2 regions of the Methylobacterium ajmalii genome follow, and region 2 is predicted to be linked to the other one. Evidence: riboswitches for the same ligand, from Rfam matches in the RefSeq annotation. Region 2 holds a riboswitch; the other holds the start of a gene.
What was found. A riboswitch is a leader RNA that binds a small molecule or an ion and turns the genes downstream of it on or off. The one in region 2 is predicted to bind cobalamin.
Positions count from the first base shown of each region.

Region 1: linked by a shared signal. The riboswitch ahead of V3T34_RS00405 (TonB-dependent receptor) and the one ahead of V3T34_RS24160 (TonB-dependent siderophore receptor) in region 2 are both predicted to bind cobalamin.

Region 1 is NZ_JAZFXT010000002.1:39,452-44,848, forward strand. Features, by position in the region: gene V3T34_RS00400 (PepSY domain-containing protein) at 1-443, opposite strand, end outside; gene V3T34_RS00405 (TonB-dependent receptor) at 455-2,590, opposite strand; cobalamin riboswitch at 2,856-3,056, opposite strand; gene V3T34_RS00410 (ABC transporter substrate-binding protein) at 3,274-4,488, shown strand; gene V3T34_RS00415 (aldo/keto reductase) at 4,580-5,397, shown strand, end outside.
Region 2 is NZ_JAZFXT010000058.1:110,379-115,775, reverse strand. Features, by position in the region: gene V3T34_RS24180 (NepR family anti-sigma factor) at 1-30, shown strand, start outside; gene V3T34_RS24175 (sigma-70 family RNA polymerase sigma factor) at 39-584, shown strand; gene V3T34_RS24170 (hypothetical protein) at 721-957, shown strand; gene V3T34_RS24165 (TAXI family TRAP transporter solute-binding subunit) at 1,186-2,181, shown strand; cobalamin riboswitch at 2,281-2,500, shown strand; gene V3T34_RS24160 (TonB-dependent siderophore receptor) at 2,629-4,824, shown strand; gene V3T34_RS24155 (hypothetical protein) at 4,824-5,093, shown strand; gene V3T34_RS24150 (DUF1624 domain-containing protein) at 5,090-5,397, shown strand, end outside.

The DNA of each region.
Region 1 (5,397 bases), on a different contig from region 2:
ACCGTCCACTGGTCGCGGGTCACGGTGCCGAGATCGGCGACGGCGCGCGCCGCCGGATGGGTAGCGGCGAGCGCCGTCGCGTCCGCCGCCGTCAGTTCGGGCACCGGATCGCCGGTCACCGCCGACAGGGCCTGCCGGCGCCCGTCGGTATCGGCGATCCAGTAGGCCGGCGCGCCGCCCCGCATCGCGAGCGTCAGCCGGGCCGGGTAATGCGCGAGGCCCGCCCGCTCCAGGGCCGCCTGAGGGGTGACCCGCACCGAGGCGAGGGCGAGCGGCGGCAGGGCGCCCAGCCGCTCTCCCTCGGTGAGGGTCGGGAAGCCGACGCACAGCATCACCAGGCCGGAGCCGAACCAGAGGAGGATCGGGAGCCCGGTGGCGATGCCGAGCCAGCGATGGCCGAGATGCAGCCACCGTTTGAGCCGCTTGACGGCCGCCTTCGCCACCCTGCCGTGCATCAGAACACGACGTGGTAGGCGAGCTCGACCGAGCGCGGCCGGCCGAGCAGCCAGGAATTGGTGTTGCCCGAGACCGCGTAGATCTGGTCGGTGAGGTTGTAGCCGCGCAGCGACAGGCGCGAGGTCGGGGTCACCTGCCAGTCGAGCGTCGCGTTCACCAGCGTGTAGGCCGGCCGCTTCACCGTGTTGGCGAAGTCGCTGAACACCGGCCCGACATCGTTGACGCCGAGCCGCGCCACCCAGCCCGGCGCGAAGGCGTAGCTGAGCCAGACGTTGGTGACGCGCTGGGGCACGTCGACCGGGATCTTGCCGGCGAACGACACCAGGCCCGCATCGGTGTTCTGCGAGAAGCTGTCGTAGCGGGCCTTCAGCAGCGCGGTGTTGGCCTCGATGCGCCAGGCGTCCGAGAGCTGGTAGGCCAGCGCCACCTCGACGCCGCGGGAGGACTGGCTGCCGACCTGCGCCACCTCGGTCGGCCGGTCGGGGATCGGCGAGAGCAGGTTGTCCTTGGCGATGTGGTAGGCCGCCACCGTCCACTCGCCGCGCCCGCCATCGAACAGGCCCTTGGCGCCGGCCTCGACCTGCTCGCCGGTGGCGAGCTGGAACTGCGCTTGCGGGACGCTGGTGGTGATCAGGCTGCCGAGCGGGTCGGCGGCGGTGGCGTATTGTGCGTAGAGCGCGAAATCCGGAACCGGGGTGTAGACGGCGCCGACCCGGAAACTCGTCGAGTCGAAGGTCTTCTCGAAGCGGCTGCCGGCCAGCGGCCGGCTCACCGCCACCGTCGGGGCGTCGTAGCGCACCCCCGTCACCAGGGCGAGCTGGGGCGACAGCTCGAGCCGGTTCTCGGCGAAGACCGAGGCCTGGCGGGTCCGCGACACGATGTCGGTGCGAGTGCCCGCGACGTTGATGAAGGCGCCCGGGACCGGGTTGAACGGATCGACCGTGCTCTCGCCGCCGAACGGCGCGTTGCTGTCGCGCCGGAACGCGATGTGGTTGACGTCGAAGCCGACGACCGTCGTGGTCTTGAAGCCGAACAGGCTGCTCCGTAGCGTCGCGTCGAGGCGGTTGCCGATCTGCTCCTCGTGGTGGAGGATCTCGATGTAGTCGCTGCGGCCGATCAGGCCGGTCGCCGGCTGGTAGGTGTATTGCTCGACGTCGCGCCAGTGCCGCTCGGTCGAGAGCCGGTAGGCGGTGTTGCGCACCGTGATGTCGGCGCTCGGGTTCCATTCGGTGCGCAGCTGCGTCCAGTTGTCGAACCAGGCGATCTGCGAATCCCGGATGTTGTAGTTGATGAAGCGCAGGCGGTCGGGCACCCGGTTGCCGACGAGCGGCGAGCCCCAGTAGCGGGTCGGCTCGTTGTAGCCGAGGTCGTGCGAGAGGGTGACGGCCAGGTCGGGCGTGACCCGCCAGGTCATCGCCGCCGAGAGGGCGAGGTTGCGGAAGTCGCCGTCGGGCTTGACCCAGCCGTCGGCCCGGTTGCCGCTGAGGTTGATCCGGTAGGCCAGGTCCTCGCCGACCGGCCCGCCGCTGTCGAGGGCGAGCCGCGCCACGCCGTCGGAACCGATCGCCGCCCGCGCCTCGCCGAGGGCGGTGAAGACCGGCTTCTTCGGCACCACGTTGATGATCCCGCCGATCGCGCCCTCGCCGTAGAGCACCGAGGCGGGCCCGCGCAGGACCTCGATCCGCTCCGCCGACCAGGTGTCGAACGGGAAGGTGACCGTGCCGACCCCGACATAGAGCCGCGTGCCGTCGTAGAGCTGCTGCACCGAGCTCGGCCCGACGAAGCCGCGGCTGGCGAAGGAGAGGTTGCCGTTGCCCGGGCCGGCGACGCTGGTGATGCCGACGGCGTTCTGGGTCACCGCCTCCTCGACGGTGTTCTGGCCCCGGGCCCGGATCGTCTCGCCGGAAATGACGTCGAGGCTCGCCGGGGTCTCGAGCGGGGTGAGGCCCAGCCGGCTGCCGGAGCGCGCGGGCGTCGCGAGGTTGAGGCCGGGGGCGGCCACCTCCCGGTTCCGGCCGCCCGCCACGTCGATGGCATCGAGGGGCAGGTCTTCGGCGCCCGCGGGCGCGGCGGCGAGGAGCGGGGCGGCGAGGGCGGCGACGGGAGCGAGGCGGCGGGCGCGACGGGGAGACATGCGGGTTTCCAGAGGAGGCGTGCGCACCGTCCGTAGCGGAGTCATCCTAAAATGTAACGTTATAAAGTTACATTCTCGCCATCCGGTCCGTCGCCGTGATGGGACGGCGCGCGGAGGGCGCGCCGCATCGGCGGATCGGGGGAGGGCGGCGGGGGACATGGCGGGACGAGACGCGGCTGTGGCACGTCACCGCGAACGACGGCGCGACGGGGACCTCTCGCCCCCATCCCGACACCCGTCAGGACACCCCGCCCGACGTGCTCGCGTGTGACCACGGCTGACGGCAGGTCTCCTGGCTCACGGGTCGTCGCCTGCCATCGTCTTCCCAGGAACCGTGTCGGGTTCCCAGTGACATGAATGATGGAAGGCTCGCCGCTTACAGTTGCGGGGGCAGCCGCGGCTTCGGGCAAGCCCTCACCGCGTTCCCTTTTGATCCCCGGAGGGAACCGTCGACGAAAAGCTTAGCCATTCGGCAATCAAGGAGCAACCGTCGTCGACGCGCGAGAGACGCGGAAGACGAGAACGGACGGCGCGACGGACCGCGCCGATGCAGCCCCCGGCTTTCTCAACCACGCCGCGCGATCCCGCATCGACGCCGCCCCGCACCCCTGACATACAGAGGCCCGAACGGCCCGGTCGGGCCGCGAACAAGATCTGACATAAACTCCCTGGGAGGATCCCCGATGTCGTTCCGCTCTCGGGCCGCCGGTCTCGCCGGCCTCGCCCTGTCGCTCGCGCTCGGCACCTCCGCGCTGGCGCAGGATTCCAAGGCGCCGATCAAGGTCGGCGTGCTCAGCGACATGAGCGGGCCCTTCGCCGACCAGGCCGGCACCGGCTCGGTCACGGCCGCACAGCTCGCGGTGGAGGATTTCGCCAAGGAGGCCGGCGAGCTGAAGGTCGAGGTCGTCTCGGCCGACCACCAGAACAAGCCCGATATCGGGCTCGCCACCGCCCGCCGCTGGCTCGACCAGGAGGGCGTCTCGACCATCGTCGATCTGCCGAACTCGGCGGTCGCGCTGGCGGTCGCGAACCTGATGCGGGAGCGCCACCGGGTGGCGCTGGCCTCGAGCGCGCTCACCTCCGACCTCACTGGCAAGGCCTGCGCGCCGACGACCGTGCAGTGGGTGTCCGACACCTGGGCGCAGGGTTCGGCCACCGCGCGTGCCGTCGCCGGCCGCGGCGGCAAGTCGTGGTACTTCGTCACCGTCGACTACGCGCTCGGCCACGCGCTGGAGCGCGACGCCACCGTGGCGCTGAAGGCTGTCGGCGGCACCGTGAAGGGGTCGACCAAGCACCCGCTCAATGCCGGCGACTTCGCCTCGCCGCTGCTCTCGGCCCAGGGCTCGGGCGCTCAGGTGCTGGCGCTCGCCGATACCGGCGCCGACATGATCAACGCCGTCAAGCAGGCGGCGGAGTTCGGGTTGATGCCCCAGATGCGGCTCGCCGCCCTGTTCGTGCAGCTCTCCGATACCCATGCGCTGGGCCTCAAGGCGGCGCAGGGGCTCCAGCTCGCCAGCGCCTTCTACTGGGACCGCACCGACGGCACCCGCGCCTTCGCCAAGCGCTTCGCCGAGCGGATGAACGGCCGGATGCCGACCGAGAACCACGCCGGCGTCTATTCCTCGACCCTGGCCTACCTGCGGGCGGTGCGCGACACCGGCACGATCGAGGGCGAGAAGGTCGTGGCGGCGATGCGCGAGAAGCCGATCAACGATCCGCTCTTCGGCACCGTCACGGTGCGCCAGGACGGCCGCGCCGTGCACGACGTCTTTCTGTACGAGGTGAAGAGCCCGGCCGAGAGCAAGGGGCCGTACGACTACTACAAGCTCCTCGACACCGTGCCGGGCGACCAGGCCTTCCGGCCGATGGCCGAGGGCGGCTGCCCGCTGGTGAAGTAGGGGAGCCGCGCCCGACCGCCGCCTCGACTTCGGCGGGGCCCGACCCAGATCAGGGGCTTGCACCCCTGTTAGGCCCCGCCGAGAGTTTCCCATGTCCGACGCCGTCCTGACCCTGAACGACGGGAAGCGCATCCCCCAGCTCGGCTTCGGGGTGTGGCGGCTCGAGAACGAGGAGGCCCCGGCGATCGTCGGGGCGGCGCTCGAGGCCGGCTACCGCTCGATCGATACCGCGGCGGTCTACGGCAACGAGGCCGGGGTCGGCCGCGCCATCGCGGCCTCGGGCCTGCCGCGCGAGGAGGTCTTCGTCGCCACCAAGGTCTGGAACGACCGCCACGGCTACGACGAGACCCTGCGGGCCTGCGAGGACTCGCTCGCCCGCCTCGGCCTCGACCACGTCGACCTCTACCTCGTCCACTGGCCGGTGCCGCAGCGCGGCGCCTATCTCGACACCTGGCGCGCCCTGATGCGCCTGCGCGAGGACGGCCGCGCCCGCTCGATCGGCGTCTCGAACTTCACGATCGAGCACCTCAAGCGCGTCATCGACGCCACCGGCTCGACGCCGGCGATCAACCAGGTCGAGCTGCATCCGCGCTTCCAGCAGGACGCCCTGCGGGCCTTCCATGCCGAGGCCGGCATCGTCACCGAGGCCTGGGCGCCGCTCGGCCGCGGCGGGGTGCTCGACGATCCGGCGATCCGGGCGATCGCCGAGAAGCACGGCCGCACCCCGGCCCAGGTCGTGCTGCGCTGGCAACTCGACATCGGCAACGTCGCGATCCCGAAATCCGCGACGCCCGCCCGCATCCGCGAGAACCGCGACGTGGCGGGCTTCGCCCTCGATGCCGACGACCTCGCGCGGATCGAGGCCCTCGACGACCCGGCGGGCCGGATGGGGCCTGACCCGGAGACCTT
Region 2 (5,397 bases):
GACCCCGCCGGGCAGGAGGATGCGCGATGACGTCCGCGATGACACAGGTCGATCCCGAGATGCGGGCGCTGCTGCTCGGCGCGATTCCCGCCCTGCGCGCCTTCGCGTTCTCGCTGACCCGCGACCTCGACCGCAGCGACGACCTCGTCCAGGACACCCTGGTGCGCGCCTGGACCAAGGCCGACAGCTTCACCCCCGGCACCAACCTCTATGCCTGGCTGTTCACGATCCTGCGCAACCTGTTCTACTCCGAGCAGCGCAAGCGCCGGCGCGAGGTCGAGGATGCCGACGGGGTGATGGCGGGCCGCCTCACGGCCTTGCCGGACCAGGAGGCGCGGGTCGAGCTGTCGGCCTTCCAGGCGGCGCTGAGCACCCTGCCGGCGAGCCAGCGCGAGGCGCTGGTGCTGGTGGGGGCCCAGAACTTCACCTACGAGGAGGCGGCCGAGATCTGCGGCGTCGCCGTCGGCACGATCAAGAGCCGGGTCAGCCGGGCGCGCGGGCGGCTCATCGAGCTGCTCGGCATGACCGGCCCGGACGACATCGGCAGCGACGGCCGGACGCTGGCGGCGATGGGGCATCCGTGATCCCGTTCGGATCCGAAGGCCTTGCGGGGTGCGGCGTCCCGGCCTGCCGCACCCCGGAACACTTTCCTGCACCTCGGGGTTTCGATGACCCGACGGCAGCCGTGCGGCGCTGCCGTCCACCCCGTGGAGTTGGCCGATGCCCCGCCCCTACGAAGCCGTCGCGGACGCGATCCGCACCGCCCGCTCGATCGTGCTGCAGGAAGGCTCCGCGCTCGCCGTGGCGGCGCGGGCCGGCGACGATGCCGCGCTCGATGCCGCGAGCTGCGACCTCGTGAGCCGCATCGCCCAGGCGATCCTGGATGCCGAGCAGGAAGCGATGGCCCGCCATCTCGTGGCCGCCGACCCGTTCGCGACGCGCCGGCTCAGCGCCTGAGGACAGCCGTCGCGCCGGGTGCCGAATCGGTTGGTCGCCGGGCGCGGGAGATCTAAGACACGTCGACGACTTCGATCTTCGGAGCGTGGGACGAGGTCGCGGATGAACGAGCATCGCCATGACGGCCTGAGCAGACTTGCGTTGGCAGGCCAACGCTTCGCCCGTTCAGGTTCTTGTTTGGTCGCAGATTTTAGGCGCCGGACCGGTCACCGCTTCGGCGAGATCTGCTTGAGGCCGAGTCATCCGCCGAGTGCTCCGTCGCGCTGCCGCCTCCTCGCGATCCTGGCCCTGATCGGCCTCGCCCTTTCGCCCGCCCGCGCCGGGGAGGGGGGGCAGGAGGCGCCGAAGGAACCCCTCCATCTCGTTCTCGCCACCGCCACGCCCGGCGGCGGATTCCCGGCCTACGGCGAGGCACTGGCAGCGGCGATCCGGGAGGCGAGCCCGGACATCACCCTGGAGTTGCGGGCGAGCAAGGGCTCGACCGAGAACCTCGACCTCCTGCGCGGGGGCCGCGTCGATCTCGGCCTCGTCCAGGGCGAGTACGCGTACGAGGCCCTGGCGGGGCAGGGCACCGCGCCGGCCGTCACCGTGGTCGCTCCGGTCTATTCGGCGCCGGGCCTGTTCGTGGTCCCGGCGGACGGGCCGGTCGCGGCCTTCGACGACCTGCGCGGTCGGCCGGTGGCGCTCGGCACCCGCAGCTCCGGCCTCACCGCCATGGGCCGCACGGTCCTGCGCGGCGCAGGCCTCGACCCCGACCACGATATCCGTCCGATCCTCCTCGACCATGCCGGCGACGGCCCGGCGATGCTGCGCGACGGGCGCGCGGCGGCCCTGTGGGGCGGCGGCACCGGCTGGCCGGGCTTTCGCGCCGCGGCCGCGGCACCGGGCGGGGCTCGGTTCCTCGGTCCCCCGACGGCGGCGATTCCCGCGATCCTCGCCGCGAGCCCGTCCCTGCGCCGCATGACCGTGCCGGCCGGCACCTTTCCGGGTCAGACAGGGGCGATCGACACGGTGGGGTCGTGGAGCTTCATCCTCGGCCGGCCCGGGCTCGACCCGGGGGCGGTCGCCCGTCTCGTGGCGGCGATCGACGCGGCGCGGCCGGCCTTGGCGCGGCGTCAGCCGCACGAGCGTCCGAGCGATCCCCGCGACCTCGCCGATGCCGTCCCGGCCGGCTGGCTTCACCCCGCCACGGCCTCGTACCTGCGGCAGGCCGGCACGCCCTGAGCCCTGACAGCCCGAGATCCGGTGTGTTCCTGTGGACACAGGGTACGCAACGTTATTACAATGCGTTTCTGGTCTATTGCTGCATCGCGGTGACCGTGGCACCTTCGCGGCAGCCAAGGTTCCCCGGGCGTCGCGCCCGGGGCTAAGAGGGAACCCGGTGCGCTCGGTCGGCAAGACCGTTCGGGCAAGACCGGGGCTGCCCCCGCAACTGTGAGCGGAGAGATCCCGCCGCCGACGGTCACTGGTGCGCCGCACCGGGAAGGCCAGGCGGGAGCGACGATCCGCGAGCCAGGAGACCTGCCTTCGGCGCGCGCCACGTCGGCGCGGTCACGTCCTGCGGGCGGTGCGGCCCGGGGGAGCGCTCGGGTCCGGCTGCCGCGTTCAGGAACGCGGGATGCCGCCTGCCGCTCGTCCGTCCGCCCCGCGCGGCAACATCGAGTGTGCTTCGTGAGAACCCGTCCGCCGCTTCGCCATCCTGCGCCCTCCCGCCGCCGCCGCGGCGCCGTCCTGGCGGGCGCCGTCGCCGTCGGCCTCGCCGCACCCGCGGCCCGCGCCCAGGAGAGCATCGCCCTCGACGAGGTCGTGGTGGAGGGCAGCGCCCCGGCGGGCGGTCCGCAGGCGCGGCTGACCGCCGCGTCCGGCACGATCGGCCTCATCGGCCCGACCCCGGGCTTCCGGGCCGACCGCGCGGTGAGCAGCACCAAGACCGACACGCCCCAGCGCGACGTGCCGCAGGTCGTCACGGTGGCGCCCCGCGAGGTCATCACCGATCTCGCCGCCACCCGGGTCGACCGCGTCCTCACCTACACGCCGGGCGTCGCCCTGCAGAACAATTTCGGCGGGCTGACCATCTTCAGCTACGCCATCCGGGGCGTGACCACCTCGGAACTGTACAAGAACGGTTTTCCGCTCAACCGCGGCTTCCCGCCGCCGCCCGACACCCAGAACGTCGAGCGGATCGAGGTGCTGAAGGGCCCCGGCGGCGGCCTGTTCGGGCGCAGCGACCCTGGCGGCCTCGTCAACCTCATCACCAAGCAGCCGACCGCCGAGCGCTTCGTCGAGATGGGCGGGCTGTGGGGCTCGTTCGAGGAGGTCCGCGGCACGGTGGATTCCGGCGGCGCGCTGAACGAGGACGGCACGCTCCTCTACCGCTTCAACCTCGCGGCCGGGCGCCAGAACAGCTTCCGCGATTTCGTCGACGGCGACCGGCTCTTCGTCGCTCCCGTCGTGAGCTGGCAGGTCACGCCCGACACCAAGGTGACGGTCGAGACCGAGTTCCTGCGCAACCGCACGGTGTTCGACCGCGGCGTCATCGCGATCAACAACCGGCTCGGGTTCCTGCCGATCTCGCGCTTCCTCGGCGAGCCGGGCCAGAGCATCTACCAGACCAACGACTCGATGCAGATCCGGGTCGACCACCGCTTCGACGCCGACTGGCAGATGCGGCTTGCCACCTACCTCAACTCCAACTCGCTCACCGGCGAGGCGGTCGAGGTGCGGGGCATCGCCGCCGACAACCGCACCGTCCTGCGCGACCGCAACTACCGCAACTACCGCGCCGACATCGCGCTCGGCCAAGCCGAGCTGGTCGGGCGCTTCGACACCGCCGGGATCGGCCACACCGTGCTGCTCGGCTTCGAGCGCGAGAGCACCGACGGCACCTACCAGCAGATCCGCTCCAACACCCGCCAGAACCCGTATTCGCTCGACATCTACGCCCCGGCCTACGGCCAGCCGCTTCCGAACTACACGCGCCAGACCAACGGCTTCGAGCAGGTGATGAACACCGCGCTCTACGCCCAGGACCAGATCGCGCTGTCGCCCGAGTGGAAGGCGATGGTGGGCGTGCGGTTCGACTTCTTCGAGCAGGCATTCCGCGAGCGCAGCACCGGCGTCCGCAGCGACCAGACCTACTTCGCCGCCACGCCCCGGGCCGGCCTCGTCTACCAGCCGCTGCCGGAACTGTCGCTCTACGCCAATGTCGGCACGAGCTTCCGGCCGAATATCGGGCCGGACGCCGCGGCCTCGTCGTTCAACGGCCCGTTCGCGCCGGAGACCGGCCTCGGCTACGAGGTCGGAACCAAGCTCGACCTCTACGGCGGCGCCTTGAGCCTGACGGGCGCCGCCTTCCGGGTCGAGCGCCAGAACGTGCTCACCGCCGATCCCAACAACAGCGGGTTCTCGATCGCCGCCGGCGCGGTGCGCAGCCAGGGCTTCGAGTTCACGGCGGCCGGCCAGCTCTCGCCCTCGGTCAAGGTCCTGGCCGGCTACGTCTTCGCCGACGCGGTGGTCACCAAGGACAACGTGCTGCCGGTCGGTGCGCCCCTCATCAACGTGCCGCGCCATTCGGGCAGCCTGCTCGCCGTCTACGAGGCCCAGGAGGGCTCCTGGAAGGGGTTCGGCATCGGCGGCGGCGCGCGGGCGGTCGGCGAACGGGCCGGCGACGCGAATGGTGGTGCCTTCAGGCTCCCGGGCTACATCGCGGTCGACGCGCTGGCCTATTACAAGTGGGAGAACTTCCGGTTCGGACTGAACGTCGAGAACGTCTTCGACACCACCTACTACGCGAGCTCGCTCAACGTCTTCCGGGTGTTTCCGGGCACGCCGCGCCGCTTCACCGGCACTCTGTCGGTGCGGTTCTGATGGCCGCCCCCGCCCGTCGAGGCGATGCGGGCGCGCCCGCGCGCAGGGGCGATGCCGGCCGGGACGCGGCCGCCACCCGCGCCCGGGGCTACCGCCAGCGCCTCGCGCCGGTGCTCGCCGCCATCACGGCGGAGGCCGGGGCAACGCCCGAGGGCATCGCCGCCTGCCTGACCCGGCGCGGCATCCCCAAGCCCCGCGGCGGCCGGGTCTGGACGCCGCCGGACGTGCGCCGGCTCCTGTCACGGCTCGCGGACGAGGCCGCCTCGTGACCGCCGGTCCCCGCCCGCCGCGCATCGCCGCGATCGACGCGCTGCGCGGCCTCGTCATGCTGCTGATGCTGGTCGACCACGTCCGCGAGTTCTTCTTCCTGCACGCCCAGGTTCGCGATCCGATGGACCTCGCGGTCACGTCGCCCGGCCTCGCGGCGACGCGGCTCACCGCGCATCTGTGCGCGCCGGTCTTCCTGCTCCTCACCGGGCTCTCGGCCAGCCTCTATGCCGGCCGCCACGGGCCGGGGGCGGCCTCGCGCTTCCTCCTCACCCGCGGCCTGTTCCTGATCGCGCTCGAGCTCAC